One region of the Synechococcus sp. CBW1004 genome, then DNA from elsewhere that is predicted to be linked to it. Evidence: predicted binding sites of a transcription regulator. Region 1 holds the regulator's gene; each other region holds the start of a gene.

Region 1 (10,196 bases):
CAGGCGAGGTGGCGGCCCCCCTGCCGATCGAAGGGCCGGTGACCCTCACCGCGGAAGGAGAGGGGTGCTGGCGACTGGGCAATGGCCTGGTGAGCGCCCGCTGCGGAGCCGAGGGCGTGGAGCAGCTGTGGGACGCCACGGGCCGGGCGTTGCTCGGCGCCCCGCTGCGCTGGTGCCGTTGGCGCGATCAGGGCGAATTCTGGGATGCCTGGGACCTGGCTCCCGATCATCGCGACCATCCGCTCGCATGGAACTGGCAGCCGGGCCCGACCGTGCAGGCCGACGGCCCCCTGTGCGCCGAGCTGGTCTGGCGGGGACGGTGCGGCGGGAGCCATCTGCGGCTGAGCCTGCGCCTGCTGGCGGGCAGCCCCGCCCTCGAACTGATGCTGAGCGTGCGGTGGCGGCAGCGCCATGAGCTGCTGCAGCTGGAGATTCCCCTGGCGGCCCCCCAGCCCCGCTGGGCGGCGGATTGCACCGGTGGCGTGCTCGAGCGCCCGGCGGAGCCGCGCACACCGCGGGAGCAGGCCCGCTGGGAGGTCACGGCCCTGAGCTGGATCGCCGCCCCGGAGCTGGCGGTGCTGCTCGATGGTCCTCAGGGGGTCTCGGCTGGAGCGGAGCGGCTGACGGTTTCCCTGCTGCGGGCTCCCACCTGGCCTGATCCGGGCGCCGACAACGGCTGGCAGCGCCAGCGCCTGGCCCTGATGCCCGCTTCGGGCGGCTGGAGACAGGCCGGGGTGCCCAAGGAGGCGAGGCGACTGCGCGAGCCGCTGTGGCTGCGACCGGCCCACCCTCCGGAGGAGCGCACGGCCGAGCAGAGCACGGAGGCCAAGACAGCCTGCAGAACCAGGAGCGCCGGGGCGCAGGCAGCGTCCGTGCCCCCGCCAAGACCCGAGGCGTCGATGCAACCAGCGCTTACGTCACGCCGGCGAGGCGCCTGGCCGGGATTCCCGGCGTTGGAGGCCGACCTGCGCCTCGTGGGCCTGCGTGCAGCCGGGCCGATGGCCGGGGTGGAGCCCATGGCGCTGCTCTCGCAGCCGCAGGAGGAACCGGCGGCGCTGATCCTCACCGTGCAGAACGAGGGCCCCTGCCGTCACCGGCTGCGGCTGCCCGCTCCCTGGCGGGTGCTGCAGCGGGTCGACGCACTGGATCAGCCGACGCCGGAGCCGACCGGCGCTGATCCGCTGCTCATCCGCCCGTGGGAGCTCTGCTGCTGGCGGATCGTCTGTGAGCCAGAAGCCTGACCACAGCCAGCCCTGGAGCGGAGTGGGCAGGGGAGACCTGATACAGAACCCCGACCGCTTTGGCGCCCTGGAGCAGGCAGGGCCTGAAGCCAGCTTCAGTCGTCGTGGTCGTCGAAGGGGTCGGTGAGACCCCGCGACGGGGGCCCGAAGGCGGTGTAGATCCCGAAACCGGTCAGAGCCAGCAGCACCACCAGCACCGCAATCGCCACGGACAGGGCCGGAGAGGTGCTGGAGGGATCCATGGGGTACGGGGGGGGGGAAAGGCAGCGGGAGCGTCACAACTCTCGACAGGCCCAACGAAGGGGCCGCCGAGGCTCGTACACTACCGGCCACGACCTCCAGCCTGAGAGCTTCGATCGGCCATGGCTCAACGCACCCGCCTGGGAGACATCCTGCGTCCGCTGAACTCCGAGTACGGCAAGGTGGTCCCGGGCTGGGGCACCACCCCGGTGATGGGCGTGTTCATGGCGCTGTTCCTGGTGTTCCTGTTGGTGATCCTGCAGCTGTACAACAAGTCGCTGCTTCTCGAAGGCATCAACGTCAACTGGAACGGCATCGGCTGATTCCGCCCGCGGCGGCACCCTCTCTCCCATGAACGTCTTCGGTATCGGCCTGCCGGAAATGGCGGTGATCGCCGCCATCGCTCTGCTTGTGTTCGGCCCCAAGCGCCTGCCCGAACTGGGCAAGACCCTGGGACGCACCCTCAAGGGCCTCCAGTCCGCCTCCCAGGGTTTCGAAGAGCAGTTCCGCACCGCTCTGGACGCCACGCCGGAGTCCTCTCAGTCGCAGGCAGCCGCCACCACAACCGCTGCCGCCGAAGTCGGGACAGCCACCGTCGCCAACTCGGCAGCGACCGAAGCCTCGTCCCCCAGCGGCGCCTCAGCCAGCTGAGCTCCTGTCTGGCCACGCTTGGATCTGCAACTGCTCGTCGGCCTGGGGAATCCCGGCGATCGCTATAGCGACACCCGCCACAACGTCGGCTTTCTCGCCCTCGATCGTCTCGTGGAGCACGAACGTGGCAGCTACCGCCAGCAGGGCCGGCTGCATGGGCTGCTCGCCGACGTCGGCAGCGGCGCCCGGCGTGTGCGACTGCTCAAGCCCCAGACCTACATGAACGACAGCGGCCGCTCGATCCGTGCCGCTCTCGACTGGTTCGGCCTCACCCCCCAGCAGCTCCTGGTGATCGTCGACGACATGGATCTGCCCTTCGGCCGGTTGCGCCTGCGGGCCTCGGGCAGTGCCGGGGGCCACAACGGTCTGCGCAGCACCATCGCCCATCTGGGGACGGAGGCCTTCGCACGGCTGCGGATCGGCATCGGTGCCCCGGCCGGAGACCCCAGCCAGCGGCGCGAGCGCACCGTGTCCCACGTGCTGGGACGGTTCAACGCCGAGGAGCGGCCGATCCTGGATCAGGTGCTCGACGAGGTGCTCACGGGCGTGGATCTGATCCGCCGTCAGGGCCTCGAGCGGGCCGGCAACCGGCTGAACGGTTTCCGGATCAGCGAGCAGGCATCCTGAAGGGCATGGCCCGGCTGCCGACCACCCATGCCCAGCTGCGCGTGCTGCGCCGCAGCTTCCGCCCGGCGGTGCTGGAGGGAGAGGTGATCGCCGGCGGGTTCCAGTGGAGCTTCTGCTGGGCCTTTGACCGGGGCGAGCTGCGCGTGGAGCCCTCGCTGGGGCGGGCCCTGATCCAGGACGCCCTGCTTCGCTTCCTGCTGCGCGCCGACTATCAGCTCGAACCCGGTGGCGACTACGCCTTCACCGTGCGGGCGAAGTTCTGATCGGAGGCAGCCCATCAGCCTCGCAACGCTCGAGCGGATGGCCCAGATACCGCTCCAGCAGCAGTTGGGCCACCACGTCATCCCAGTCGCGCGGGGGCTGCCGCAGCCCCGCCGGCAGCAGGCGACGCCAGCCCCGAGGCGGTTCGAGCTGCCAGAAGCGTTCTCGGGCGGCCAGCGTCGTGCCCCGTTCCTCCACCAGACAGACCGGCAGCAACGGGGTCAGGCGCGCCTGCCAGGCCTGCGAACCGGTGCCATCCCCGAGCACCACCGCCACCAGCCCGTCCTGCCTTCGCCAGCGCTGCAGCTCCTGCCAGGCCGCCTCCGGCGGCAGCACCCGGGCCACACGGATACGGCGGCGTTGCGGATCGCTCAGCACCAGACCGCACTTGCTGCGTCCAGGATCCAGGCCGGCCAGCGGCCCCTCGGAGGGGATCGCGGCGCCGGGATCGCGGCGGGGAGTGAAGGCGGCGGGAACCATGAGCCTGAGCTGGCGACGCAACGAAGGACGGCAGACCCGCCACCCTGGGGGCCGCGGCACACGGATCGATCCTGACTGTCCCGTGGGGCAGCGGCAGCCGCTGACCTGCATCGACCATCCGAGTCCGCAGGGCACCTCCACCGCAGGCACACGCCCCCACAAGCCATTGCCACGGGCGAGCGCGAAGCCACCCGAGTGTGCGCCGCCCGGAGCGTTGTCACGGCCACGCCAGCGGCCGCGACCCGCCGCCAGACGGTCACTGCGATCGCTGAGGCCTGCCGTCACCCCCGGCACGAAGCCCCACCCAGCGCAGCTCGACGACGATCGGATCCGGGGTGTCCGCATCCACGCGGGCCACGGCCTCGAGGTTGGCCTCCTGGCCGACGGGGCGTTCGGCCAGCGCACGGCCCAGCTCGTTGAAGTCGTTCACATCGAACTGAAGGCCATCCACCAGGGTCCCCTGGCGCTGCACCTTGGCGAAGGCGGCGGCCAGCAGCAGGTTGAGGCGGCTGCGCACCAGCTCCGCCCCACGCTCATCGCCGTCGAGGGTGGTGCGGGCGAGCACCTCGCCCTGGCGCGTCACCTGACGGTTGGGGCGCAGCTCGGCGAAGGCGAGCACCCGCTGTTCCCCGCGCAGCACATTGCTGGCGGAGAGGATGCTCACCACCCAGGTGCCGCGCTGGGCCAGCAGCGACGAGAGCCGGTTGATGTCGTTGCGGGGCACCAGCAGGATCTGGCGATCCGGCTTCTGCCCAGGCAGCAGCCGCTGGAAGGCGACGAGGTTGGCCTGCTGGAGCAGCGCGTCGATCACCTCGCGGGCCTGACCGGCCCGCTCCAGGCGGACCTTCGCTGTCGCCAGGGGCTGACCGCTGGCGATGACGACATCGCCGCGCCGCAGGGCGATGACATTGTTCTCGAGCTGCTTGAGCTCCTGCTCACCGGCGGCGATGCGCTGGCGCACCCGCTGCAGCTCGGCCTCATTGCGGCGGATCTCGGCGTCGCGGCCGCGCACCTCACGGCTGAGGCGGCTGCGCTCGCTCTCCAGACGTGCCCGCTGGCGCTGCAGGGGCTGCAGCTCCTGGCGCAGGCTGGCCACGCGACTGGTGGCCTGGGCGAGCTGCCGCTCGGCGCTCCGCTGGCTGGCCAGGGCCTGCTGACGACCGCTCACAGCCTGGCGGCGCCCCTGCTCGGCGCGTGAGAGCTCCGCCTGACTGCGGCGCAGGTCCGCACTGCTGCGCTCGAGGGCCATGCGGCTCTGATGCAGACGCTCCTGCAGCTGGTCGAGCTCGAACAGCCCCACCCGCAGCCGCTCGCTCACCAGCAGCATCAGCCCGAGCGAGACGGCACTGATCAGGGCGCCGGTGAGAGCGGTGATCACGACGGCGGTGTTCTTCGGCCGCAGCCCCAGGAGGCTGAGCCGGGCCTTGCCCACCGTGCTGCCCAGCCTGTCGCCGAGGGTGGAGAGGACACCGCCCAGCACGAGCAACGCCAGGATCAGCAGCCAGCCGGACACACCCTCCTCCAGGAACGCCCCAGTATCCCTGCCGGCCCCGGAGGGGCTTCAGCTGAACCGTTTCGCCAGAGCGATGGGGTCGAACACTGTGATCTTCTTGCGGTCGATCTGCAGCAGGCCCTCGTTGCGCAGATCTCCCAGCAGGCGGGTGATCGTGACGCGGGTGGAGCCGATCGCCTCGGCGATGGCCTGGTGGGAGAGGCGCAGATCAATGGTGATGCCCTCGCTGCTCGGGACGCCGAAATCGCGGCAGAGCACCAACAGGAAGCTCACCAGCCGCGAACTCATGTCGCGGTGGGTGAGCGTCTCGATCATCGTTTCGGTCTGCAGGATGCGCGAGGAGAGGCCCTGCAGCAGCAGCAGGCCGACGCTGGCGTCCTGCTCGATGGCGCGCCGCACCGAGGTGGCGGGAGCGGTGATCATCTCGACCCGCGTGAAGGCGATCGCGTGATAGAAGCGATCCGATCGCTGGCCGGTGAGCAGCGATAACACTCCGAACAGACTGTTCTCACGCAGCAGAGCCACAGTGATCTCCTCGCCCGATTCGTAGACGCGCGACAGGCGGACGGCGCCACGACGCAACAGGTAGACCCGCTCAGCGGGATCACCGGGGAAGAAGATCGTCTTGCCCCGCTCCACCGATTCGACACTGCTGCCCGCAAGGGAGCGGATCACCTCCGCGAGGGTGGTGCTCGGAGGCGGCGCGCCGGGGGCGGTGAGACCGGCCCCAGGGGTGCCCGTGGAAGGAGTATTGGCGTAGCGGCTGAACCCGCGGGTGGCGCCGACCATCGGCAGGGCTTGAAGTGATCGGAAGCTACGGATCGTTCCGCCCATGCCTTGTAGCAACCCACACGGTTTGCCGCCGAGGCAGCAGCGGCGACAACCCGCACGACGGTGGAAGCGCCAGCCAGGACGGCGCAGGCCACCTGAACGCCTGCTGCCGACGCGCCCTCCTGGCTCTGGCGACGGGAGTGCCGGGCACCAGCCTCGATGCCGGCCACCGGCAGTGACCCGACAGGTGAATCCCGGGCGCCAGGGCCTCCGGGGCCTGGGGAGGGGGTATGCCCGCCTCAGGCAGCCGGCGCCGCCTCGGTGAGCGCCCGGCGCTGCAGCTCCTGCAGCCGGGCGATGCCGACACCGGCCAGATCCAGCAGGGCGTCGAGCTGGCCTCGGCTGAACGGGGCGCCCTCCGCGGTGCCCTGGATCTCCAGCAGACGCTGCTCTCCGTCCATCACCACGTTGAGATCCACGTCGGCGCGGCTGTCCTCGCTGTAGTCCAGATCCAGCAGGGGCTGGCCCTCGACCAACCCCACCGAGATGGCGGCCACCTGCTGACGCAGGGGGGAGGCGCTGAGCACGCCCCGGCGCTGCAGACGCTCGAGCGCGGCGGCCACCGCCAGCCAGGCGCCCGTGATCGCGGCGGTGCGGGTGCCGGCGTCGGCCTGGAGCACGTCGCAGTCCACCAGGAGGCTTCGCTCTCCGAGGGCCGCGAGATCGAGGCTGGCCCGCAGGCTGCGGCCGATCAGGCGCTGGATCTCCTGGGTGCGACCGGAGAGCTTCATCAGCTCGCGCGGCTGGCGGCTGGGGGTGGAGGCCGGCAGCAGCCGGTATTCGGCGCTGAGCCAGCCGCTGCCGGAGCCCCGCCGCCAACGGGGCAGATCCTCCTCCAGACACACGCTGCAGAGCACCCGGGTGCGGCCGGTCTCGATCGTCAGCGAGCTGAGCGCGAACCCCATCGGATCCCAGACGATGCGCACCGGCCGCTGGTCATCGGCAGCACGGCCGTCCCGGCGTGGACCGGGGGCCTCGGCCGTGGTGGCAGGCCCCTCGCCTGCGACGTCGCTGCTGGATTCAGGCCAGGGCGGCGAGACCGGCGGAACGGACGGGATCAAGGACAGACGGGGCGGCTGCAGGCAGGCTAGGCCGCCGCGGTGGTACGTCTGTTTGCGCCACCGGTGGTGTGCAGAGCCTGTCCCTGCCGCTACATTCAGGTTCAGCGGCACCCCGGCCGCTCTCCCCGGCGCGGCGCAGCCAGCCGCCCGCCGGGGACGCTTCGGCGCCCGCGGCCCTCCCGGCACAGGACCCACCCACGGCCGCCTGCCCCAGGCTCCGACCGCTTCCCCGAATGACCGTCAGCCTCCCTGCCCACCGTCAGCCCTCCCGCCCCTCCGGTCACGGCCGCGGCGAGGTGCACAACCAGGGCAGCGGAGCACCCCGGCTCACCGGTCTGCCGACGCCGACGCCCGTGCAGCTGGTGCCCCAGCCCGAGGGTCTGCTGCAGATCCACACCGCGCCGTTCCGCGGCAGCATGGCGGCGGTGTTCAGCCAGGCCCTGCGCACGGCCGGCCTGGGCAGCCGCGTGCTGGTGAGCCAGTTCCTGCGGGGAGGTGTGGAACAGGGGGTGGCCGGCAGCCTCAGCCTCTGCGGACGCCTGCAATGGCTGCGGCCGGCCACGCCCCTCTGCATCGAGGAGCCCCTGGATCAGGCCGGCGACAGGGAGGCGGCGACCGCGGCCCTCGAAGCGGTGCAGGAGGTCTGGAGCTACAGCCGCGAGCGGCTGGTGGAGGGCAGCATCGACCTGCTGGTGCTCGACGAACTGGGCCTGGCGATCCAGCTGGGCTACCTCGAGGCCGCTGAGGTCACGGCCAGCCTGGAGCGGCGTCCCGCCCATCTCGATGTGATCATCACCGGACCGGCGATGCCCGCCGAACTGATGGCGATGGCCGATCAGGTCACCCAGCTGCGCCGCTGCGCCTGAGCAACAGGTTCCCCTCCGGCGGGTCGACACCGGAACAGCCCTCTAGGGTGATCCCCACGCCTATGGCAGAGGGGCGGCGACCGGCGTCCCTCACACCGCCTTCCCCATGCTCAAGAACGACCGCTGGATCAACGAGCAGGCCGCCGCCGGCATGCTGGATCCCTTCCAGCCCACCCTGGTCCGGCACCTGGAACCCGAGACGGCCGGCTCACCGGTGCTCAGCTACGGCTGCTCCTCCTACGGCTACGACCTGCGACTCTCGGCGAAGGAGTTCCTGATCTTCCGCCATGTGCCGGGCACGGTGATGAACCCGAAGCGGTTCAACCCCGCCAATCTCGAGCCGGCGCCGCTGCACCGGGACGAGGACGGCGCCTACTTCATCCTGCCGGCCCACTCCTACGGGCTGGGTGTGGCTTTGGAGCGCATGAAGGTGCCGGCCAACATCACCGTCATCTGCCTGGGCAAGAGCACCTACGCCCGGCTGGGGATCATCGTCAACACCACCCCGGCTGAAGCCAGCTGGGAGGGGCATCTCACCCTGGAGTTCAGCAACTCGAGCGGCGCCGACTGCCGCATCTATGCCAACGAAGGCATCTGTCAGCTCCTGTTCTTCGAAGGCGATCCCTGCGACACCACCTACCAGGATCGGGCCGGCAAGTATCAGCACCAGCCCGAGCGCGTGACGCTGGCCAAGGTGTGAGCCGTACCCTCCGTCACGGATGTCCATCTGAGCCAGTGCCCTGATGTCACGCCCGCCGATCCCGGTCACCACCACCTTTGAATTGCCTGGTTTCCGCATCCTCGAATGCAGGGGAGTTGTGCGGGGCATCGTCGTGCGCTCACCGACGTTGCTGCAGGGTTTCCTGGGCGGCCTGAAGACGATGATCGGCGGCCGCATCGGCGCTTACACCGCCATGTGCGAGCAGACCCGCCAGCAGGCCTTCGACGAGATGCTTCAGCACGCCACAGGGCTGGGAGCCAACGCGATCGTCGGCATGCGCTACGACGGCTCAACGATCGAGACGGGAGCCAGCGGCGCCACCGAAGTGCTCTGCTACGGCACGGCAGTGGTGGTAGAGCCGCTGAACGCCTGAAGAGTGCAGCTGGAGCCCAACCATTGAAAGGGCCCCTTCCAGGGCCCCACGGGTCATTTGGGTGACAAGGCTGACCTCACCCCGTCTCCGTTAAGAGTGTCAGGCAGCCACAGGGGCGGCTTGACGGGAGAAACGAACGATGTTGTTCGCTGTTACGGGTTTGCTCTTACCGAGCAGGCTTCAGTCACCCTCCTCATGCCCCGTCGAAACCATTGCAGCCCCCTGATGGGCTCCCGATGGCGCCGGGAGCGGGGTGAATGGAGCTGAGCGGAATCGAACCGCTGTCCGAAACACCGGTGTGGATCACCTAGTCGGCCCCGAAGGATCGACCTGTGAAGTATGGCACCGGCAACCGGCAGGGCGATGCGAGCCGGTCGGGGGTGATGGCCGAACCCGGCGGCGGGCACAGTGGACTCATGAGCCCGTCCCCAACCGCCCTCGCCTCTCGCTTCGAGGTCGTCGCCGTGGTGCCGCCCGGCCTGGAGGAGGTGGCCGCCGCCGAGTTGAAGCAACTGGGCGCGGCAGACGTCCGACCCCTGCGAAGAGCCGTGTCCTGTCAGACCGATCTGGCCGGCTTCTACCGCCTGCACCTGCAGGCCCGCCTGCCGTTCCGCTTCCTGCGGGAGCTGGCCCGCTTCCCCTGCTCCGATCGCCAGTCCCTGCGCCGGGGCGTGCTGGAGGCGGCCGACTGGGAGCACTGGCTGCCACCCGAACGCAGCCTGCGGGTGGATGTCAGCGGTGGCACCTCCGCCCTCAACCACAGCCACTACACCGCCCTGGAGGTGAAGAACGCTCTGGTGGACCTGCAGAGGCAGCTCTGGGGCGTGCGTTCGCCGGTGGACCTGGACGATCCGGACCTCTCCCTGCACCTGCATCTGCGCCCGGCCGGCCCCCGCGGCGCTGCCGAGGCGGTGCTCAGCCTCGAGGGCGGCGGCGGATCCAGCCTGCATCGCCGCGGCTACCGCGCCGCCATGGGCCTGGCGCCGCTCAAGGAGAACCTGGCCGCCGGCCTGATCGCCCTCACCGGCTGGGATGGCCGCGTGCCGCTGTGCGATCCCCTCTGCGGCTCCGGATCACTGCTGATCGAGGCCGCCTCCATGGCCCTGAGCCGCGCCCCTGGCCTGCTGCGTGAGGCACGTGCCGGAAGCGCCCCAGCTGCCTCCTCGGCAGCCGGCAGCTCAGGGCTCCCCTCCGCCAGCGGAGCCACCAGCGACAGCGCAGGCGGCGCACCGATCGAGACGACGGAACACCGGCGGCCGCGCCACTTCAGCTTCGAGCGCTGGCCGGATTTCGACGCCCGCCTCTGGCAGCAGCAGGTGGAGGCGGCCCGG
Region 2 (10,196 bases), 370 kb from region 1:
ATTCGCCCCGGTTCGGTGTTTCTGCCGATGCACTGGGGGTTCAGCCAGGAATCGGCCTGTGAGGTCAATGTTCTGATGCATGAACAGTCCTGTCCCATCTCCGGGCAGCCGGAACTGAAGGCGGCTGCCGTGATCGTGGCTCCGGCGGTGTCGGTGGTGAAGCCCACGGAGCACAGTCAGGGCCGTCTGGAATTGTTGCGCCGTCTGTTTCGAGATGGTCATGCTTCTGCTCGCAGCAGAGCCTGAGAAGGCTGCAGAGCTGGTTTCCTGATCGGTGTGAATCGATGCAGCGATGACCTCGACGCTCCTACAGGATTTCTTTTTCTTTGTAGCGAGTCATGCGTCTGGCCATCGTGCTGGGAATGAGCCTGGGCCTCTGCCATGGCTGGATTGCTTCGGATCCGAATGCCCGGACGAAAACCGCTGCCTCTGCTCTGTCTGTAAGCCTTGTAACACTTTCTGATCCCGCGACTGACTTCCTGATGGAAGCGCGGCAATAGTGGAGTCAGCAATCGAAGTCTGACTCATGGCAAGGCAGGTGGCAGCAGGGATCACAGGACGCAGTCCTCTGGCTGTGTCTGCCGGTTTCCTCGGTGCTTTCGTTGTGGCATCCCTGGCCGTGCAGTTGGTTCGCAGCTATGCACCAGGTGATGCGGTCGTGGCTCCGGCCAGCGTCCGGATTGAACCTGTTTTGGCGCATCAGGCCGCCCTTTGGCAAACGCTGGGCCAGCCCTGAAGTCAATGGCTGTCAGGATTGTCCACCAGAACGGAATTCCTCCAGCGGGGGAGTCAGGCGAGCAGCCTGCTGCGATGCCCTTCTCCGCAACGGGCTGCCAACAGCGCATTGGACTGCTCCAGGGCCTGGTGAAGTGAAGGGTGCAGGCCAGCCAGCCAGAGATAAGCGGCCACATTCCAGCGCAGAGGCTCGGCAAGGGGGCCTGCTCCTCTGAGGGCTGCCAGAGCCTGCCCTTGCCAGGTTTCCAGGTTCTGCCAGGCCACCTCGTTGCCATGAAGGCCGTGGTCGCGTGGATGCAGCAGGATCCGCTCCGGCGCTGCATCAGCCCGCAGCCGCGCGGTGATGCCCGCCCGGCTTGTGGGCAGGTCGGCGGACCCTTCCAGGCCCTTCACGGTCACCACATCGGTCTCCTCGGCGGCTGCGAGGGCTTCCCAGGCCCGCTTCTCGGTGGGCGGGTGCACGAAGCCGCTCACCAGCAGGTGCTCACCTCGGTGGGGGGTCCACAGCAGCTCCAGGCTCGCCACCGGCGGCCGCTTGCCGATCGCGTCGCGAACCGGCAACAGTCGATCGGCGGCGGCGAAATGGTCGGGCTGATGGGTGAGCGCCAGATTGTGCAGCTCCAGGCGCTCCTGCACCGCTGTCAGGCTGAGGCCTTGCCAGTTGATGCCGATGGACCTGAACAGTTCGGCCAGGGTGACGCCGAATTTGACCGGCATCGGATCGCCGCCGTGCAGCACCACGGGCACCCCCGCACTGGCCAGCACCAGGGCGGTCAGCGGCAGCAACGGTGCGGTGCGGCTGCGCCCGTCGTAAGGCACGCCGAAGCAGAGGGCCCGACGCCCCGGAGTTTCCAGCACTGGGCCGTGGTTCCGGTAACTGTCGATCATGCCGGTGAGTTCGATCGGCAGCGGCCGCCGGATCCGGTGGGCGATCAGGAAGGCTCCCATCTGGGCCTCGCTCGCCTTGCCCCCCAGCATCAGGTCCATCGCTTCACGGGCTTCGTCGCGGCTCAGCCCGGTGCTGGTGTGTTCGCCGCTGCCCACCTTGGCGATCAGCTCGCGGAATCGGGCTCGCTCTGGTCCGAGTGCCGCCAGCCGCCGTTGCTGCCGGTCGGACGTAACCGCGTCAGCGATTGCGCTCTGCGGCGTGGTCCGCTTGCTCGGTAGCGGTTGCGACACGGAAACGAATAACGGGGTTGCACAATCCAGATTGTCTCCTGTCAAAGGAGCCCAAGTGACGTCAGGTCTTTGCCGCGGTCATCAGCTCGGCCTGGCATTCAATCCGCTCCCGGCGGCGTAGCTCTCATTGACGCTGACCTGGGCCCAACCGCATTCCATTCGTTAGGAGCGGCCTGGGCAGGGTGAAGTTCCAGCGTCCTGACGTGCCACTCCATGAATCGCTCCGAAGTTCCCGCCGATGCGCCCCCAGCCTCGATGGCGCCCAACCAGCCGCCGCTCAGCAAGATCGAGCAGGCCAAAGCCGAGCTCTGCGGTCTGGAGCTGGAGCCGCGGCTGGCGGAGCTAGCCGCCCAGGGCTGGGAGACTCTCGATGAGGCCACGCTCACGATCCGGCTCAAGTGGCTGGGCATCTTCTTCCGGCCCGTCACCCCCGGGCGCTTCATGGTGCGACTGCGTCTGCCCAACGGCGTGATTCGCTCCGATCAGCTCGAGGTCCTCGCCGAGGTTGTGGATCGGTGCGGCGAGCACGGCAGTGCCGACATCACCACTCGCCAGAACCTGCAGCTGCGAGGACTGCTCCTTGAGGACATGCCGCCGTTGCTGGCCGCGATGGCGGCCGTGGGGCTGACCAGTCGCCAGTCGGGCCACGACAACCCCCGCAATATCACCGGCAACCCCCTGGCCGGCCTCGACCCGGAGGAGTTCGTCGATACCCGGCCGCTGGTGGACGCGATCCAGACGAACCTGCTCGGCCCGCACGGGCCCCGCAACCTGCCGCGCAAGTTCAACGTGGCCGTGGGCGGCGCCCCCGACAGCTTCCTGCTCCACAACGATCTTGCCTTCCTGCCGGCCCGTCGTCAGGTCGATGGCGCCCTGGGCTTCAGTGTGATGGTCGGAGGCTTCTTCTCCGGCCAGCGCAATGAGCTGGCGGTTCCACTGGGTGTCTGGGTTCCAGCGGAACTGTTGCCTGACTTCACCCTGGCGCTGGTGCGCCACTTCTCCCGCTGCGGCGATCGGAGGGTGCGCACTCGCACACGCCTCTGGTATCTGATCGAGGCGATGGGCCTGGATGCCTATCGAGAAGAGGTGCTGCAGGAGCTGGTGGAGCTCGCCGGTGAGCAGGCCCGCAGCCTGGCCCTCCCCCATGACGGCAGCCATCTGGTCTGCCGTCCGCCGCGCGACATCTGTGGCATCCAGACCCAGAAGCAGCCAGGGTTGTACTGGGTCGGGCTGAACGTGCCGATGGGGAGGTTGGATGGCGAGGGCATGTTCGCCCTGGCCGATCTCGCTCGGCGCCACGGCACGGGCGAGCTGCGCTTCAGCGAGAGCCAGAACGTGCTGATCGCCTCGGTGCCGCAGGAGTCGCTCCAACCGCTCTGCGCTGAACTGGATCACCCCGCCCTGCACCACCGTTTCCGCCGCGATCCCGGACCGCTGATGGCGGAGGCGGTGAGCTGCACCGGCAATCGCTACTGCAGCTTCGCTCTCATCCCCACCAAGACCACGGCCCAGCAGGTGGTCGAGGAACTGGAGTCGCGTCTGTCGTTGCCCCACGGTATCCGCTTGCACTGGACGGGCTGTCCCAACGCCTGCGGTCAGCCCTACATGGGACAGATCGGGCTGATGGGGGCCAAGGCACGCCAGGACGGCTGCATGGTCGAGGCGGCGAAGATCTATCTGGGCGGGTCGATGGGGCCCGAGCCGAAGCTGGCTGAGCTGCACCACAAGGGGGTGCCGCTCAGCCAGCTTGTCGATGCGCTGGAGGTGCTGCTGGTGGAGCACCACGGAGCTCGGCCGCGCGTCGCCAGATGAACCAGAAGAACCGACGGCCGCTCGCGGTGTGCCGGATCTTCAGACGACGATCGAGCGTCACCATCACTTGCATGTCGTTGTGGTCGCTGACGCCATCCAGGAGCGCCTTGTTCCGGTCGGGGACCCGCCCAAGAGCAGCCGCGTCCTGCCAGAGCGGCTCCCTCGGTCCTGGTCGGTGTGGATGATCTCGGCATTCACCAGCTGTCGTGGAAGCAGGAACACCAGTTTCTGCTCCTTACGGGCCGCTGTACCCAGCGCCGGCTTCGATGTCCGCACAGGGACGGTCCCGGAGGTGCGGAGCCCGGCGTAGCTCACGCCTGTGCAGTTCACCGGAGCCGTGTTCGACGGACTGCTCTCGATCGAGGAGGGGACGGTTCTTCGGATGTGATGGCTTCAGGAAAGGCATCGGTCGTCACCACCCTTCAGTGCATCGATTCGTCGTGCTGGGGTCACATCCTGATCTACATCCCCATCGCCTGATCGTCTGCCTCCAGGCGGCCCGTGTCAGACCGTTCGCGCGTCCGATCAGCCGCCGCCCTCCACTTCAGTGCCTCGCCTTTCATTGCAGGCACCTCCACTGCGTGCGTGCCGCTGACCTCAGCTTCTTGTGCTGAAGCTCCGGCGGTTCCCAGGCCGGTGCTGATCGTCCCACTTCGATGACCGACCGCCACATCTGCCATGGTGAAACCACAGGCTGGAACCTCCGCCATGAAACCGCCGGTTGCCGTCTTGCCACCGACCCCGGCGGATCTGCCTCCGGTCGGGGATCCGGGACGCTGGGCGGCGTTGCAGCGGCTCCGGCGTCAGGCCCTCCTCGACGCCGCGAGCTGGGTGGTGGCTATCGAGCTCGGGGAGATCTCCCTTCAGGCCGACCTCATCGCCGTCCTGGCCCCCCATCTCGATGGGGGCATGGCCTGCCGGCTTCTCGACTGCTGGTTGGCGCGGTGGCCGGGCGAGGCTGCCATCCCCTCCCTGATCGGCGGCTGTCGCGATCCCCGCTGGGCGGAGCGACTGCGTCAGGCTCTCAACGAAGAGGGGGGCGATCGGCAGGTCCTGCTGCTTCCTCTGCTTGGTCATCAGCGCGATCCCACTGATTTTTCCCTGCTCAGCGCCCGGCTATGCGATCCCGGGCCGCTGCCGCTGCGCCAGGCCGCCCTGGAGGCCCTGAGTGTCGGACTGAGCGCATGGCCCCGAGACCGGTTGCGTCAGGCGTTGGCGGAGGTTGTCCGGGATCTGCATCCCGGCCTGGCCGCCTCGGCGCTTGATCTGCTGGCGCGATTGCCCTGCGCGCGAGCCGACCTGCTGCGCCTCAGCCGTCACCCCCTCGCTCCCTCTCTGGAGCCGCGCCTGCGGCGTCGTCTGTCTGCCCTGCCCGCCGCGCCGCTGCTGCTGCTGGTGCATGGCCGCTCCGGTGGTCGCATCCCGACCGAGCTGGAATCCCTGGCCACCGACCTGGAGCAGCGGCGCGGGGCGGCGGTGCAGCTGCTGGCGCTCACCGATCCGCGGTTGCCTTGCCCCCCGCCCGCCGAGCCCCTGGCGCCGGTGGCCACGCTGGTGCCGCTGCTGCTGTTGCCCGGAGGCCATGTCCGCCAGGATCTGCCCAGACTCACGGCGGAGATGAGACGGCGCTTCCCCTTGCGGCGCCTGCCGTTTCTGGGCAGCTGGCCCCTCTGGCAGCGGGCCCTGGCGGCGGAAGTGCGTGAGCTGGCGGCTTCGGTGGACACGGCCGGGGCGCCGCTGCTGCTGCACCATCCCCTGCAGGGCCCGTTGGCGGAGCGGTTTCTCTCCCTGCTGTCCCGGCGCTGCGGAGCTGTCTGCCTGCCGGCCTCCTTCGAGGACGCCACGGCCCTGCCCTGGCGCCATGAGGGCCGCCGCGGTGCCCACCCGGCTGTTCTGCCGCTGGCCCTGGCCGCCAACCGGCTCACCGACAGCCTGCTGGCGCTGGCGCCTGGGATGGGGGCGATGCCCCTGCTGCAACGGCCCCGGCTGCGGCAGGTGCTGCTGGAGACTCTGGAGGGCCTCCCGTGAAGAAACACGGCGGGCCGTTCAGGTGAGGTCGCAGCAGCTGGTCCCTTCCCCGTGTGTCCGGATCACCGTCATCGATGGCGACTTCCGCGCCATTCCTCTAGAAAGAAGGGGAATCGAATGAGCCCTCTGGCTGTCGTGCCCGCCGCGGAGAAGAGGCCGGCGGTCGTGCAGGCGTTGGCGAAGACCCTGCGGATGGCGGGCCGGGGTGGGCGCCGGGGCCGATGGGCCGGGTGGAAGTCGCGTCTGGGGCTACGCCTGTAGGGACGTCCACGCGCCTCGGCCGTTTCCGATCGGAGAGTGCCGTGGCGCAGCGGCATCGCGGTGCTGCCCCGCATGCCGTTGCTTCCCGCCCTTGGCCTGCTGCTGGCTCTTGGTTTCGGCAGCTCCGCCCTGATCAGCTATCTGGCAGCCCGCGCCTCGAACGAGTCTCAGATTGCCGGAACCACCCTGCCCCTGAGTGCCGAGACAATCGATGCGGAGCTCGAGAGCCAGCTGTTCCAGAAGGTGGCGGTGGCGCGGGCGATGGCGGCCAACACGTTCCTGGAGCAGTGGCTTGAGGCTGGCGAGCAGGATCCGGCCCAGGTGATCGCTTACCTCAAGGGTGTGCGGAGGGAGATCGGCGCCACCACGGCCTTTCTCGTGTCGGAGTCGAGTGGCCGCTACTACCACCCCGACGGTGTCCTCAAGCGGGTGTCCCGCAGTGACCTCCGTGACGCCTGGTATTTCCGTTTCCGAGAGCATCCGGCTCCATTCGAGATCAACATCGATCGCGATACGGCTGATCGGAGTCGCGTCACGGCCTTCATCAATCAGAAGATCCGTGGCCCGCAGGGACAGCTGCTGGGCGTGATCGGGATCGGCGTCGAGGTGAACACCCTGACCTCCCTGCTGCGGCACATGGAAGAGCGCTACAGCAGTGAGGTGCTGTTCAGCGATTCCCAGGGCCGCATCCTGCTTTCCAGCGCGGGCAACGCCATCTCAGGGCCCAAGGTCCTGGCCGATCTGCCCGGCCTGCGCCCCCATGTGGACCGCATCCTGTCGCGGGCGAACACGGCGTTTCAGTACGCCAATGGAGGTGGGCAGATCTTCATCAACAGCCGCCGCCTGCCCGAGCTGGACTGGTGGCTGCTGGTGCTGCAGCGCAGTGGCCCCAATCAGGGAGGCATCCTCACCACGCTGTTCAACAATCTGCTGATCGCGCTGTTGATCACCCTGGTGGTGCTCTGGCTGGCAAATCTCACGATCGGCGACTATCAGCGGCGCCTTGAACAGCTCGCCACCACCGATCGGCTCACCGGCCGGCTCAACCGCACGGCCTTCGATCCGCTGTTCGCTGGCCTCACACAGGCAGCCCTGCGTCGCGGCGAGTCTCTCTCCGCCCTGCTGGTGGACATCGACCACTTCAAGGCCATCAACGACAGCCAGGGCCATCCGGTCGGCGACCGGGCCATTCAGCTTGTCTGTGAGCGGATGGCCGCCCGGATCCGTCACAGCGATCAGCTCTTCCGCTGGGGTGGAGAGGAGTTTCTGCTGCTCCTCCCAGCCTGCGAGCCGGAGGCGGCGGAGCGGATGGCCTGGGATCTCTGCAGGGCGATGCGCGCCCAGCCCCTCTGTGATGACCAGCTCCACATTCCGATCACGGTCAGCATCGGGCTGACCGGCTGGCAGCCGGGGGAAGACCAGCATGCGCTGCTGGCCCGCGCCGACCGTGCGCTCTATCAGGCCAAGCAGGCGGGCCGGGACCGGGTGGTTCGGGCCTGAATCCGGTCAGCGGCTGTGGATCCCCCGACGGCCGCTTCTCGCGTCCCGGAGCCGATTCGGCAGAATGAGCCATCAGATTCGGGTCCGTTGATGGCAGTGCCGGGCACCATGCCTTCTCCACAGCTTTTGGACGAGTACTGCCAGTTCTTCCGGCTGCTGAGTGAACCGGCCAGGCTGCAGCTGCTCTGCCATCTGCGCCAGGGGCCGATGGATGTGGCGTCGCTGATTGCTGCCACCGGCTTTTCCCAGTCGCACATCAGCCGCCAGCTCGGCCAGCTTCAGCGGGCCGGCCTGGTGCGGTGCGAGCGCGATGGTGTCCGCACGATCTGGCATGCCGATGGTGATCTGGTGGAGGATCTCTGCGCCCTGGTGCAGAACAGGCTGCGGCAGCGTCTGGAGAATCAGCTGCAGCAGCTGGGACGCGGCTGAACGGCGGTCGATGACGATGGCTGGATGGACCGGTACGCCAGGTCACGGAGGACGCACGATCTGCTGCAGCGCCAATGTCGACCGACGCCGACGCAGGCAGATCCACCAGCGTGGCGAGGCGCTGAACACCTGGAGCGGCCCACTCCCTCAGCCCGATCAGAGTGCGTCGCATTCAGAAGCCGGCTAACGGATTTGAACCGATGGCCTTCGCTTTACAAAAGCGCTGCTCTACCGCTGAGCTAAGCCGGCTGGCAATTCACTTTACGCGTGCGCCTGGCTCCAGAGCGTCAGTTGAGTGCGGTTGCGGCAGCCGGTCTTGGCCAGGAGGCTCGAGACATGGCTTTCGACAGTCCGCGGACTGAGCACGAGTGCCTGGGCGATTCCCCGGTTGCTCTCCCCCAGGCGGAGCAACGCCAGCACCCTGGCCTCCGCTGGGGTGATCGTCCCCAACGGGGTGAAGGCCGCGGGCTGCAGGCTGGACAACTGGGGGCTGCGAAGACGCATCGCGGCAGGTCTGCTGCCTTGAGTGTTCCCGGCTTCGGTCGCCGATGGAACGGGGGCTCAACCCGGAAGGGGCGCCACGGCCGGATCGCTGCTGGCGTTGCCCTCGGCTGTCTCGCCGTCAGCGTTGAGAGTGTCTGATTCGGTTGCCGCAGCCGCGCCCGGTTCCGCTCCTGCTTCGGCATCACCCTCGACGGGCAGGGGTTGCGGCCGCGTGCGCTTGATCGGCAGGTTGGCCAGCAGGGCCGTCACCCGGTCCTCGGTTTCCAGGCTGACATCGCAGCTGTCCAGGTCGATCTCCACGTAGCGCTGCACCACCGCCAGGATCTCGCGGCGCATCTGCTCCAGCAGTTCCGGATTGAGGTCGCTGCGGTCGTGGGCAAGCACCAGCTGCAGGCGCTCGCGAGCGGTGGCGCCGCTGGGTTTCTGGCGGCCCAGCAGGCGGTTGACGTAGTCCAGCAGGGTCATCGCCTTCAGAAGAATCCGGTGGTGGTCCTGAGTTTGTGCAGCAGCCGGGCCCGCAGGCCCCGGCGCTCCCGGGTGGGGTCGTTGAGCGGCACCTTCTCGCCGCAGAGGCGGCGGGCGATGTCGCGGTAGTCGCGGCCGGCGGGAGACGGATTGTCCTTGAGGGTCAGTGGCTCACCGCGGTTGGTGGACACGATCACCTGCTCGTCCTCCACCACCAGCCCCAGCAGCGGCAGGGCGAGCAGGTCGCTCACCTCATCGACCGACAGCATCTCCTGGTTCATCACCATCCTGGGGCGCACCCGGTTGAGCACGAGCTGCACCGGCTGCACATTCATGGTGCCCAGCAGGCCGATCACCCGGTCGGCGTCGCGCACCGCCGACACCTCCGGGTTGGTCACCACAATGGCCTCGGCGGCCGCCTCCGCGGCGTTGCGGAATCCCTGCTCCACACCGGCAGGAGCATCGATCAGCACATAGTCGGCGCGGGCGGCCAGCAGCGCCACGATGCGCTGCATGTCCTCCGGCGTGAGCCACTCCAGCATGCGCGGGTTGCCTGCAGGCAGCAGCGTGAGTGACGGCACCTGTTTGTGTTTCACCAGGGCCTGCTCCAGCCGGCAGGTCTCACCGAGCACGTCCTGGGCGGTGTAGACGATGCGGTTCTCCAGACCCAGCAACAGGTCGAGATTGCGGAGGCCGAAATCGGCATCGAGGACGGTCACCCTGTGCCCCAACCTGGCCAGGGCGATCCCAAGGTTGGCCGTGAGGGTGGTCTTGCCGACCCCCCCCTTGCCGGAGCAGATGACGATGGTGCGGGCGGAGACGGACGACACGGCGGCGTAAGGCGTCGCCGCAGACTAAGGCCAGTCGTCCGGAGGCCGGGCGATTGCGGCCGGACCACCATGAGGTGGCCGGAGCGACTCGACAGCACCTGCTGCCTCGCCTAGAACGGCCGTTCTCCTGTGCGTCGGATCGATGACCCTGGCCCCCCCGTCACACCAGCGTCTGCTGGTCATGCCGGATGACAGGGCGCAGGCGGTGGTCGATCTGATCGATGGCGCACGCACCCAGCTGCTGCTCAAGCAGTTCAAGCTGCAGTCCGAGGCGATCCTGCAGGCCCTTGAGCGTGCTCATCAGAGGGGCGTTGAGGTGCGGGTGATGCTCAATCCCCACACCTCCGGCGGCGACCGCTGGAATGACGAGGCCTACGCCACGTGCAAGAAATGGGGTTTGCAGGTGGCCTGGAGCCATGAGGCCTTCCCGGTCACCCATGAGAAGTCGATCGT
Region 3 (10,196 bases), 720 kb from region 1:
CGAAAGCTGAAAGTCGTCGGCATCGACAGCGATGCCCCAGCGCACCGAGGGGGTGAAACTCGCCGGGGCCGTGCTGAGGCTGCCGCTGGCGGCCTCGCTGGCTGGATCCAGGAAGACCATCGGGGTATCTAGAGCGGGGTGGCAGTGGAGAGTGAATGGGCAGGGGACAGGTGGGACCCGGGCCTACGGGCGGCTGCGGCGACCCTCATGGCGCCTTCTCGAACAGCGACAGGGCCGAGCAGGCGCCGCACTTGGCGCAGCCGGCGCTCATCTGATCGCTGCGGAGATCGGAGACGCGCAGCCGTGCCGCCACCGCCGCATAGATCTCCACCATGAAGTCGGTGGTGGGGGCCGGATGGCCCTCCAGCGGCGTGCCGGCGATCGGCACGAAGGGCACCACAAACGGGTAGACGCCCAGCTCGATCAGCCGTTCGCTGCAGGTGATCAGGGAGTCGGCGCTGTCCCCCAGGCCGGCCAGCAGGTAGGTGCTCACCTGGCCGCGTCCGAACACCGCCACGGCCTGCTCAAAGGCCTCGAAGTACCGCTCCAGGGGCAGCTCGGACTTGCCGGGCAGGATGCGGCGGCGCACCTCGGGCTCCACCACCTCCAGGTGCATCCCCAGGCTGTCGACGCCGGATTCCTTCATGTGGGCATACCACTGCGGATCCTCCGGCGGTTCGCACTGGGCCTGGATCGGGATCGCCACGCGCCGCTTCACGGCCGCGGCGGTCTCGGCCATCAGCCGTGCGCCGCGGTCGTCGCTGTTGGGGGTGCCGGTGGTCATCACCAGCTGGCGAATGCCATCGAGGCGCACCGCCGCTTCGGCCACTTCGGCCACCTGCTCGGGGGTCTTGCGCACCACGGTGCGGCCGTCCTCGAGAGACTGCTCGATGGCGCAGAACTGGCATGAGTCGCGCCGGTCCCGGAAGCGGATGCACGTCTGCAGCAGGGTGGTGGCCAGCACATCGCGGCCATGCAGCAGGGCGATCGAGCGGTAGGGGATGCCGTCGTCGGTGCGGAGGCCGTAGAAGCGAGGCTCCGGCGGTGCGCTGAGGCCGTTCAGCCGTTCGCCGCCGCGCTCCTCAAGGGCCACGCCGCCGCCGGCCTCGGCTGCCAGGCGGTAGGGCGACTCCTGGGCGGTGGCGTTGTAGACGGGCACCATCACCGTGGTGTCGCCGAAGGTCAGAGCGCGGTGGTCGGAGGGGCCGGCACCACCGCGGCGGCCGCTGTTGCCTGCGATCGGGGCGCCCGCGAGGGCCGGATCCACCACGCCGCGCACCTGCAGTTCGGTCACGAGGCGGCCGAGCTCAGACATGACTCACCTCCCCTGCCGGGGCCGGGGTCGCGATATCCGGCAGGCGGGCCGCAGCCTCGGGATGGCCCAGGGGTGGAGCGCCCATCGCGCTCACCTGGGCGGCCGGTTCGGCGTTGAGGCGCAGGCCCAGAAGATCGGGGCGGCTGTAGTGGCCGACGCTGTCCATCATGCGTTTGCGTTTGGTGATCAGGGAGCGGTCCAGTTCGGCGATCGCCAGCCCCTCCCCCTCCGGCAGCGGCCCGGCCAGGTAGCGGCCCTCGGGGCTGATCACGGCCGTGTGGCAGCCGCCCTGGAAGGCGGCATGGAGAGAGGCATCCGGTGTGATCGCGGCGTGATCGTCGGGGTGAAGCCAGGCGGTGGAGCAGATCACGAAGCAGCCGGCCTCGAGGGCGTGGTGGCGCATCGTCACCGCCGTCTGTTCGCTGAAGATCGGCCCCACCAGGGAGCCCGGGAACTGGGCGCAGTGGAGTTCCTCCCCCTGGGTCATCAGCGCGAAGCGCGCCAGGGGGTTGTAGTGCTCCCAGCAGGCGAGGGCCCCGATCCTGCCGATGGATGTGGGCACCACCTGGAGGCCCGCCCCGTCGCCCTGGCCCCACACCATCCGCTCGTGATAGGTGGGCGTGATCTTGCGGCGTTTGAGCACGATCGTGCCGTTGGCGTCGATCAGCAGCTGGGTGTTGTAGAGGCTGCCGCCGTCGCGTTCGTTGATGCCGAGCAGAACATGCATGCCGTGCTGGCGGGCGGCGGCTGCGATCGTGTCGATGGCGGGACCGGGAACGGTCACTGCCTGCTCGTAGAGGGCCAGGTGGGAGCGGCCCATGCGCACGGGCGGCTCGACGAAGGAGAAATAGGGGTAGTAGGGCAGAAACGTCTCCGGAAAGACGATCAACTCGACCCCGGAGGCGGCTGCCTCCGCCATGGCGGCGAGCACCCGCGCCACGGAGCCCTCCAGAGAAAACAGAACCGGCCGGATCTGGGCCGCGGCGACGGTGATGGTGCTGGCCATGGCAGAACAGTCAGCGCAGGTGATCAGTGATGACGATCAAGGCGAAGGGGTCAGAGGGTCCAGGTATCGAGAATGAAGGCCCCTTCCTTGCGGTGCATCAGCACCAGATCGAGAACATCAAGCGGGTTGATCGGCCGGATGCCGGGCATCAGGGCCGCTTCACCATGGCCGTAGAGGGCCTGGAGGGCGAAGCGGCAGGCGTACACCTTGCCGCCCTGATCCATGAACTTCTGCAGGCGGGCGTTGAAATTGAGATGGCCGTCGAAGGCGGCATCGCCCAGCTTCGGAAAACCGCGCTGCACGCCGAGGGTGACGCCGGGTCCGTAGAGCAGGATCGAGGTCTCGAAGCCCTTGTTGATCAGGCGGCTGCCCTGCAGCAGATTCACCAGTCCGATCGAACCTTCGAAGGCGACGGTGTGAAAGGTGATCAGCGCCTTTTCGCCGGGTTCTGCTTTGACATCGGGAAAAACCTTTTCCTCATAGTCAACGAGAAAATCGCCCGGCTGGTTGGCGGGGCGGGTGACGGCAGGCATGAGGACTAGGGCGTCGAAATGGCGTGTGAAGCTTTGCTGCTGGGTCGTCGTTTGATTTGTCGCCGATGCGACCGAATCGCGGGTGGGTGGTCCGTGAGTCGCCGCAAAAACGGTCGAACTCGTTGTCGGTGTCAACGGCTACAGAGGCAGAAGGTTGTTGCCCGCATGATCGTTGATCAGGTCCATTTCCTGAATCCGTACCCGGCGCATTCAGCCCTGTTGGGCATCACTGGCGTCCTCGCCTTGCGGATGCCCTCAGGCGTCGCGGTTCCTTCCATCGGCTGAGTCTTCCTCGCATCCGTCCCGCTCAGGCAGGGCGTGGCTCAGCCGGTTGCCCGGGGTCTCCCGTGTCAGGCCGTTGGCCCGTCTGGCTCTGCCTCTCCCGTTCGTCCCTCTCCCCCGGTTGTCTGCCGTGTCCAGTCGCTTCAGCCCCAGTTCACGCCGATCCGTCGTGGTGGTCGGCGCCGGTCAGGCCGGCCTCTCGGTGGCTCAGGCCCTGCAGCAGCGCGGCATCCGGCCGCTCCTGCTCGAGAAACACCGCATCGGCTACGCCTGGGATCAGCAGCGCTGGGATTCCTTCTGTCTGGTGACGCCCAACTGGCAGTGCCGGCTGCCGGGCTTCCCCTACGACGGCTCCGATCCGCATGGCTTCATGGGCAAGCAGGAGATCGTGGCCTATCTGCAGCGCTTCGCCGCGCACGTCGGCGCTGAGGTGCGTGAGGGGGTGAGTGTCGATCGGCTGGTGCAGAACGGCTCGGCCTACCGCCTGGGCACCAGCGAAGGCGAGATCGAGGCTGACCACGTGGTGGTGGCCACCGGCGGTTATCACCGGCCGCGCCGCCATCCCCAGGCACCGCGCCTGCCGGCCGGTGTTCTGCAGCTGGACGCCCGCGACTATCGCAGTGCCGCTGCGTTACCGCCAGGTCCGGTGCTGGTGGTCGGCAGCGGCCAGTCGGGCTGCCAGATCGCTGAAGACCTGTTCCTCGAGGGCCGCGAGGTGCATCTCAGCGTCGGTTCCGCCCCCCGTTCCCCCCGCCGCTACCGCGGCCGCGACGTGGTCGACTGGCTCGATCGCATGGGCTACTACGCCATGCCGATCAGCGAACACAGCGACCCCAGGGCTGTGCGTGCCAAGACCAACCACTACCTCACCGGCCGCGACGGGGGACGGGAGATCGACCTGCGCGCCCGGGCCTGCGAGGGCATGCGGCTGCACGGCCGCCTGCTGGCGATCGGTCCGGGCCACATCGCCTTCGAGAACAACCTGGCCGCCAACCTCGATCAGGCCGATGCGGTGTATTGCCGCATCCGCAGCAGCATCGACAGCTGGATTCAGCAGCAGGGCATCGCAGCGCCCAGCGAGGCGCCTTACTCCCCCTGCTGGGAGCCGCCCCCCGGCGACGATCCGGGGCTGGATCTGTCCGCCACGCCCCTGGCGGCGGTGATCTGGTGCACGGGCTATCGCTCCGACTTCCGCTGGATCGACGTGCCGGTGTTCGACGGGTCGGGTCAGCCGGTCCATGAGCGCGGTGTCACCCAGAGTCCCGGTCTCTATTTCCTTGGCCTGCCCTGGCTGCATACCTGGGGATCGGGGCGTTTCTGCGGCGTGGCCGACGACGCCGAGCATCTGGCGGCTTTGATCAGCCTGCGGGTGGCCCGTCGTGACGCCAGCCAGGAGCGGCTGGAGTGCACGGCGCTGCTCGGCTCCTGACCGGGACGGCTTCCCGGTTGTGATCGCTGGGCTGAGCGGCCGGCCCGATCCGCCGTGTGCAGCGCCAGGAAACCCGCGCCTCCCTGGTCCGCTTGGCGCCTTGGCGTCAGGGGCGAAAGGCAGCCGCCACCTGGCAGACCTCATGCCTGCCGTGGCTGCCCTGGCCGCCAGCGGGTCGGGCATGCTGACGCGCAGATCTCCCCGACCCGGATGGCCTCTGGCAGTGCGCCCCTCCCCCTGGTGATTGCCAGCGGCAATGCCGGCAAGATCCGCGAATTCGCCGCTCTGCTGGCGGAGCTCCCCCTCGAGATCCGCAGCCAGCCTGAGGGGCTGGAGGTGGAGGAGACAGGCACCTCCTTCGCCGAGAATGCACGCCTCAAGGCCACGGCCGTGGCTCGCGCCAGCGGCTGCTGGGCCCTGGCGGATGACTCGGGACTGAGCGTCACGGCCCTGGAGGGGGCCCCCGGCGTGCAGTCGGCCCGCTACGCGGACAGCGACACGGCGCGGATCGCGCGCCTGCTGCGGGAACTGGCCGCAGCCGATGGTCGCCGTGCCAGCGCTGGTCTGCCGCCCGACCGCACCGCCCACTTCACCGCCGCCCTGGCGGTGGCCGATCCCAGCGGCAGGATCCGCCTGGAGGTGGAGGGCACTTGCCCCGGCGAGATCCTGGAGGCCCCCCGCGGGGAGGGCGGCTTCGGCTACGACCCGGTGTTCTTCGTGCCGGAACTGGGCCTGAGCTTCGCCGAGATGGACAAGGCCACCAAGGCCTCCATCGGTCACCGCGGCCGTGCCTTCGCCTTGCTCGAGCCGCGGCTGCGGCAGCTCCTGGAGGGCGAGGCCGCGATGGCGGCGATCTGAAGGTCTTGCCCTGAACGCAGGCTCGGTGGCTAGAGCCGGGAGGCCGTGGATTCTGGCGATGCTCCAATGCAGGGGTGCTTGCCTTCCCAAAAAAAAGCGCCCCCGAGGGGGCGCTTGCTGACAACCGGCAGGGTTGTGCGTTGACTGTGATCCCGGGTTGGGATCAGTAGTCGAAGTCGCCACCCATGCCGCCGCCACCGGCGGGAGCGGCTTCCTTCTTCTCGGGCAGATCGGCCACGATGCACTCGGTGGTGAGCACCATGCCGGCGATCGAGGCGGCGTTCTGCAGGCCGGAGCGGGTCACCTTGGCGGGATCGACGATGCCGGCGGCCAGCATGTCGACGTACTCGCCGGTGGCGGCGTTGTAGCCCTCGTTGAAGGGCTTGCCCTTGACGTGCTCGGCCACGACGGCGCCGTTGGCGCCGGCATTCTCAGCGATGCGCTTGAGGGGAGCGGTGAGGGCGGAGGCCACGATCTGGGCGCCGATCAGCTCCTCGCCGGAGAGGTTGGCTGTGGCCCACTCCTCGAGGGCGGGAGCCAGGTGGGCCAGGGTGGTGCCGCCGCCGGGGACGATGCCCTCCTCGACAGCCGCCTTGGTGGCGTTGATGGCGTCCTCGAGGCGCAGCTTCTTGTCTTTCATCTCGGTCTCGGTGGCAGCGCCCACCTTGACCACGGCCACACCACCGCTGAGCTTGGCCAGACGCTCCTGCAGCTTCTCCTTGTCATAGGAGGAGTCGGTCTCGTCCATCTGCTTGCGGATCTGCTCGCAGCGGGCCTTCACCGCAGCCTCGTTGCCCTCGGCGACGATGGTGGTGGTGTCCTTGTTGATGGTGATGCGGCGGGCCGTGCCCAGCATCTCCAGCTTGGCGTTCTCCAGCTTGAGGCCGGCGTCCTCGGTGATCAGCTGACCGTTGGTGAGAACGGCGATGTCCTCGAGCATGGCCTTGCGGCGGTCACCGAAGCCGGGAGCCTTGACGGCGGCCACGTTCAGGACGCCGCGCAGGCGGTTGACCACCAGGGTGGCGAGGGCTTCCTTCTCGATGTCCTCGGCAATGATCAGCAGGGGCTTGCCGGTGCGGGCGATCTGCTCGAGAACGGGCACCAGGTCCTGCACCAGGCCGATCTTCTTGTCGGTGATCAAGATGTAGGGATCCTCGAGCACCGCCTCCATCCGCTCGGTGTCGGTGGCGAAGTAGGGGGAGATGTAGCCCTTGTCGAAGCGCATGCCTTCGGTGACCTCCAGTTCGGTGGTCATCGACTTGCCCTCCTCGAGGGAGATCACGCCTTCCTTGCCGACCTTGTCCATGGCGTCGGCGATCATGCGACCCACCTCTTCGTCGTTGCCGGCGGAGATGGTGCCCACCTGGGCGATGGCGTTGCTGTCGCTGATCGGCTTGGCGTGTTCCTCGATCTTCTTGACCAGGAATTCGGAGGCCTTGTCGATGCCACGCTTGAGGCTGATGGCATTGGCGCCGGCGGCCACGTTGCGCAGGCCGGCCTTGACCATGGCGTGGGCCAGGACGGTGGCGGTGGTGGTGCCGTCACCGGCGGCGTCGTTGGTCTTGGAGGCGGCCTGACGGATCAGGGCGACGCCGGTGTTCTCGATGTGGTCCTCGAGTTCGATCTCCTTGGCGATGGTCACACCATCGTTGACGATCTGGGGAGCACCGAACTTCTTCTCGAGCACCACGTTGCGGCCCTTGGGACCGAGGGTGACGGCCACCGACTCGGCGAGGATGTCGATGCCTTTTTCGAGCGCACGGCGAGCCTGCTCGTTGTAAATGATGCGCTTGGCCATGGGATTGGCGGAAAGAAAAGGGGTGGGATGGAAGACGGAAGCCGGGATGGGACTTCCTGGGGAGTGCGATGGGCCGGGCCGAAGGTGCAGTCCTGAGACATGGGCTGACAGCGGGCCCGGAGCTCAGCTGAGGTGTTCTGGAGAGGTTCAGCGGCCAGTGCCACCAAGGCCTCTCAGCTCAGAGGCCCACGCTGAGCGGTGCTCAGTTGACGACGGCGAGGATGTCCTTCTCGGAGAGGAGCACGTACTCATCGGTGCCGAGCTTGATGTCGGTGCCGGCGTACTTGCTGTAGAGCACCTTGTCGCCCACGCTCACTTCGGGAGCCTGACGGGAGCCGTCTTCGTTGCGCTTGCCGGGGCCGACCTGCACAACTTCACCGACCTGGGGCTTTTCCTTGGCGGTGTCGGGCAGCAGGATGCCGCCGGCGGTTTTTTCCTCGGATTCGGACACCTTGATAAAGATGCGATCTCCGAGCGGTTTGACCGTGGAGACGCTGAGGGAGACAGCAGCCATGGATGAGGAATGGGTTGGTCGCGGAAGATACACGTGCGCTCAGGGAGGCTCCGACCCGGCCGGGCGGCGCAGCGCCGAATGGCGGCTGGCGGAGCGATCTGGCACTCACGTGCTTCGAGTGCCAACTTATGAGCCTGTCCGCCCTGTGCGCCAGTTCGGGTGACCGAACCGGGCCTGCCGGGGCCGTCCGTGGGTTGTCCGGGGGGTGTCCGGGGTGGGCCGTCGGGTCTCTGCGTCAGCTTTCGTGAGTGCTGGTGACGCTGGGGGTTGCCACGGCGGCGGGTCGGGTGTAGCGGCGGGGCTCCTCCGGCCGCGGGAGTGGTAAGGTTGCCCGGCTTCAGGCGGGAATTCCCTCCCGCTGGCTCTCACCGCCACCTCCTTCTCCTATGGCAGCTGCTGCTCCCGCCGCGACCGGCACACAAGGAATCGTCAAGCAGGTCATCGGCCCGGTGCTCGACGTGGAGTTCCCGGCCGGAAAGCTGCCCCGCATCTACAACGCTCTGCGCATCACCGGCAAGAACGCCGCCGGGCAGGACGTCGCCCTGACCGCCGAGGTTCAGCAGCTGCTGGGCGATCACCGGGTGCGCGCCGTCTCGATGAGCAGCACCGACGGCCTTGTGCGCGGCATGACCGCCCTCGACACCGGCGCTCCCATCTCCGTGCCCGTGGGTGAGGCCACCCTGGGTCGCATCTTCAACGTGCTGGGTGAGCCCGTCGACGAGCAGGGTCCCGTCAACACCACCCTCACTGCCCCGATCCACCGTGAGGCTCCCAAGCTCACCGAGCTGGAGACCAAGCCCAAGGTGTTCGAGACCGGCATCAAGGTGATCGACCTGCTGGCTCCTTACCGCCAGGGCGGCAAGGTCGGCCTGTTCGGGGGCGCCGGCGTCGGCAAGACCGTGCTGATTCAGGAGCTGATCAACAACATCGCCAAGGAACACGGCGGTGTGTCCGTGTTCGGTGGCGTGGGTGAGCGCACCCGCGAGGGCAATGACCTCTACGAGGAGTTCAAGGAGTCCGGTGTGATCAACGCCGACGACCTCTCCAAGTCGAAGGTGGCCCTCTGCTATGGCCAGATGAACGAGCCCCCCGGCGCCCGTATGCGCGTTGGTCTGTCGGCGCTGACCATGGCCGAGCACTTCCGTGATGTGAACAAGCAGGACGTGCTGCTGTTCATCGACAACATCTTCCGCTTCGTGCAGGCCGGCTCCGAGGTTTCGGCGCTGCTGGGTCGGATGCCTTCGGCTGTGGGCTACCAGCCCACCCTGGGCACCGACGTGGGTGAGCTGCAGGAGCGCATCACCTCCACCCTCGAGGGTTCGATCACGTCGATCCAGGCCGTTTACGTGCCTGCGGACGACCTCACCGACCCGGCTCCCGCCACCACCTTCGCCCACCTCGACGCCACCACCGTGCTCAGTCGCGGTCTGGCCTCCAAGGGCATCTACCCCGCCGTGGATCCCCTTGATTCCACCAGCACCATGCTGCAGCCGGCAGTGGTGGGCGACGAGCACTACCGCACCGCCCGTGCTGTGCAGTCCACCCTGCAGCGCTACAAGGAGCTGCAGGACATCATCGCCATCCTTGGCCTTGATGAACTCTCCGAGGAGGATCGCCGCACCGTTGACCGGGCCCGCAAGATCGAGAAGTTCCTGTCCCAGCCCTTCTTCGTGGCTGAGATCTTCACCGGCATGCCTGGCAAGTACGTGAAGCTCGAGGACACCATCAAGGGCTTCAACATGATCCTCGCCGGTGAGCTCGATGATCTGCCGGAGGCCGCCTTCTATCTGGTCGGCAACATCGATGAGGTGAAGGCCAAGGCGGCCAAGATCCAGGCGGAAGCCAAGGGTTGATCCCCATCCCTTTCGGAGCTTCTCCCCATGACACTCACTCTTCGCGTTCTGGCTCCTGACCAGAGCGTCTTTGACGACAACGCTGACGAAGTGATCCTTCCCAGTACCACCGGCCAGGTGGGCATCCTCACCGGTCACGTTTCGATGCTCACCGCCCTTGACAGTGGTGTGCTGCGCCTTCGTCAGGGTTCCTCCTGGCAGTCGATCGCCCTGATGGGCGGTTTCGCCGAGGTGGAGGCCAATCAGGTCACGGTGCTCGTCAACGCCGCCGAACTCGGCAGCCGCATCGACGCCGCTTCTGCTGAGAAGGAACTGGAGGCTGCCCAGCATGCCGCCGATGCCTTCGAAGGACAGGCCTCGAGCACTGAGAAGGTGAAGGCCCAGCAGGCCCTCGCCCGTGCCCGTGCGCGTCTCGCAGCCAGCCGCGGCAGCTGAGCACAACACCACCCCCCTGTCGCTGCTCCCCTCCGGTGGTGGAGCCGTCTCATCAGCCCCCCTCTTCAGGGGGGCTTTTGTCTGAGCCGTGAGAGCCGCTGATCAGCTCGGCCAGCGGCCGGAAGACCTGGCCCCTCCGTCCCGTTCCTCCAGCATCAGGGGGCCCAGCCGAC

Evidence for each region. The regulator NtcA, encoded in region 1, controls nitrogen genes in cyanobacteria. The targets are predictions, from matches to a motif close to GTANCNNNNGNTAC.
Region 2: H8F25_RS15760 (ferredoxin--nitrite reductase) is a predicted target of NtcA. The motif match lies at 1,899-1,912, and genes of this name have one in related genera.
Region 3: H8F25_RS10570 (MSMEG_0572/Sll0783 family nitrogen starvation response protein) is a predicted target of NtcA. The motif match lies at 2,983-2,996, and genes of this name have one in related genera.

The regions. Positions count from the first base shown of each region.
Region 1 covers NZ_CP060397.1:2,945,551-2,955,746, reverse strand. Annotated here, with positions in the region: gene H8F25_RS14010 (glycoside hydrolase family 38 C-terminal domain-containing protein) at 1-1,241, shown strand, start outside; gene psbN (photosystem II reaction center protein PsbN) at 1,337-1,483, opposite strand; gene psbH (photosystem II reaction center phosphoprotein PsbH) at 1,604-1,804, shown strand; gene H8F25_RS13995 (TatA/E family twin arginine-targeting protein translocase) at 1,833-2,132, shown strand; gene pth (aminoacyl-tRNA hydrolase) at 2,151-2,759, shown strand; gene H8F25_RS13985 (DUF3146 family protein) at 2,765-3,022, shown strand; gene H8F25_RS13980 (resolvase) at 3,000-3,500, opposite strand; gene H8F25_RS13975 (DUF3084 domain-containing protein) at 3,757-5,013, opposite strand; gene ntcA (global nitrogen regulator NtcA) at 5,062-5,802, opposite strand; gene rph (ribonuclease PH) at 6,084-6,905, opposite strand; gene H8F25_RS13960 (cob(I)yrinic acid a,c-diamide adenosyltransferase) at 7,139-7,771, shown strand; gene dcd (dCTP deaminase) at 7,878-8,471, shown strand; gene H8F25_RS13950 (YbjQ family protein) at 8,515-8,865, shown strand; gene H8F25_RS13940 (class I SAM-dependent RNA methyltransferase) at 9,282-10,196, shown strand, end outside.
Region 2 covers NZ_CP060397.1:3,318,400-3,328,595, forward strand. Annotated here, with positions in the region: gene H8F25_RS15745 (molybdopterin oxidoreductase family protein) at 1-246, shown strand, start outside; gene H8F25_RS15755 (anthranilate phosphoribosyltransferase) at 790-1,830, opposite strand; gene H8F25_RS15760 (ferredoxin--nitrite reductase) at 2,128-3,726, shown strand; gene H8F25_RS15765 (CbiX/SirB N-terminal domain-containing protein) at 4,435-5,754, shown strand; gene H8F25_RS15770 (sensor domain-containing diguanylate cyclase) at 6,088-7,515, shown strand; gene H8F25_RS15775 (helix-turn-helix transcriptional regulator) at 7,624-7,944, shown strand; tRNA gene H8F25_RS15780 (tRNA-Thr) at 8,122-8,193, opposite strand; gene H8F25_RS15785 (response regulator transcription factor) at 8,206-8,448, opposite strand; partial or broken gene minE (cell division topological specificity factor MinE) at 8,650-8,913, opposite strand; gene minD (septum site-determining protein MinD) at 8,919-9,743, opposite strand; gene H8F25_RS15800 (phosphatidylserine/phosphatidylglycerophosphate/cardiolipin synthase family protein) at 9,886-10,196, shown strand, end outside.
Region 3 covers NZ_CP060397.1:2,222,019-2,232,214, forward strand. Annotated here, with positions in the region: gene H8F25_RS10555 (MSMEG_0567/Sll0786 family nitrogen starvation N-acetyltransferase) at 1-120, opposite strand, end outside; gene H8F25_RS10560 (MSMEG_0568 family radical SAM protein) at 206-1,315, opposite strand; gene H8F25_RS10565 (Nit6803 family nitrilase) at 1,308-2,321, opposite strand; gene H8F25_RS10570 (MSMEG_0572/Sll0783 family nitrogen starvation response protein) at 2,372-2,854, opposite strand; gene H8F25_RS10575 (MSMEG_0569 family flavin-dependent oxidoreductase) at 3,267-4,565, shown strand; gene rdgB (RdgB/HAM1 family non-canonical purine NTP pyrophosphatase) at 4,776-5,423, shown strand; gene groL (chaperonin GroEL) at 5,587-7,221, opposite strand; gene groES (co-chaperone GroES) at 7,424-7,735, opposite strand; gene atpD (F0F1 ATP synthase subunit beta) at 8,122-9,588, shown strand; gene atpC (ATP synthase F1 subunit epsilon) at 9,616-10,023, shown strand.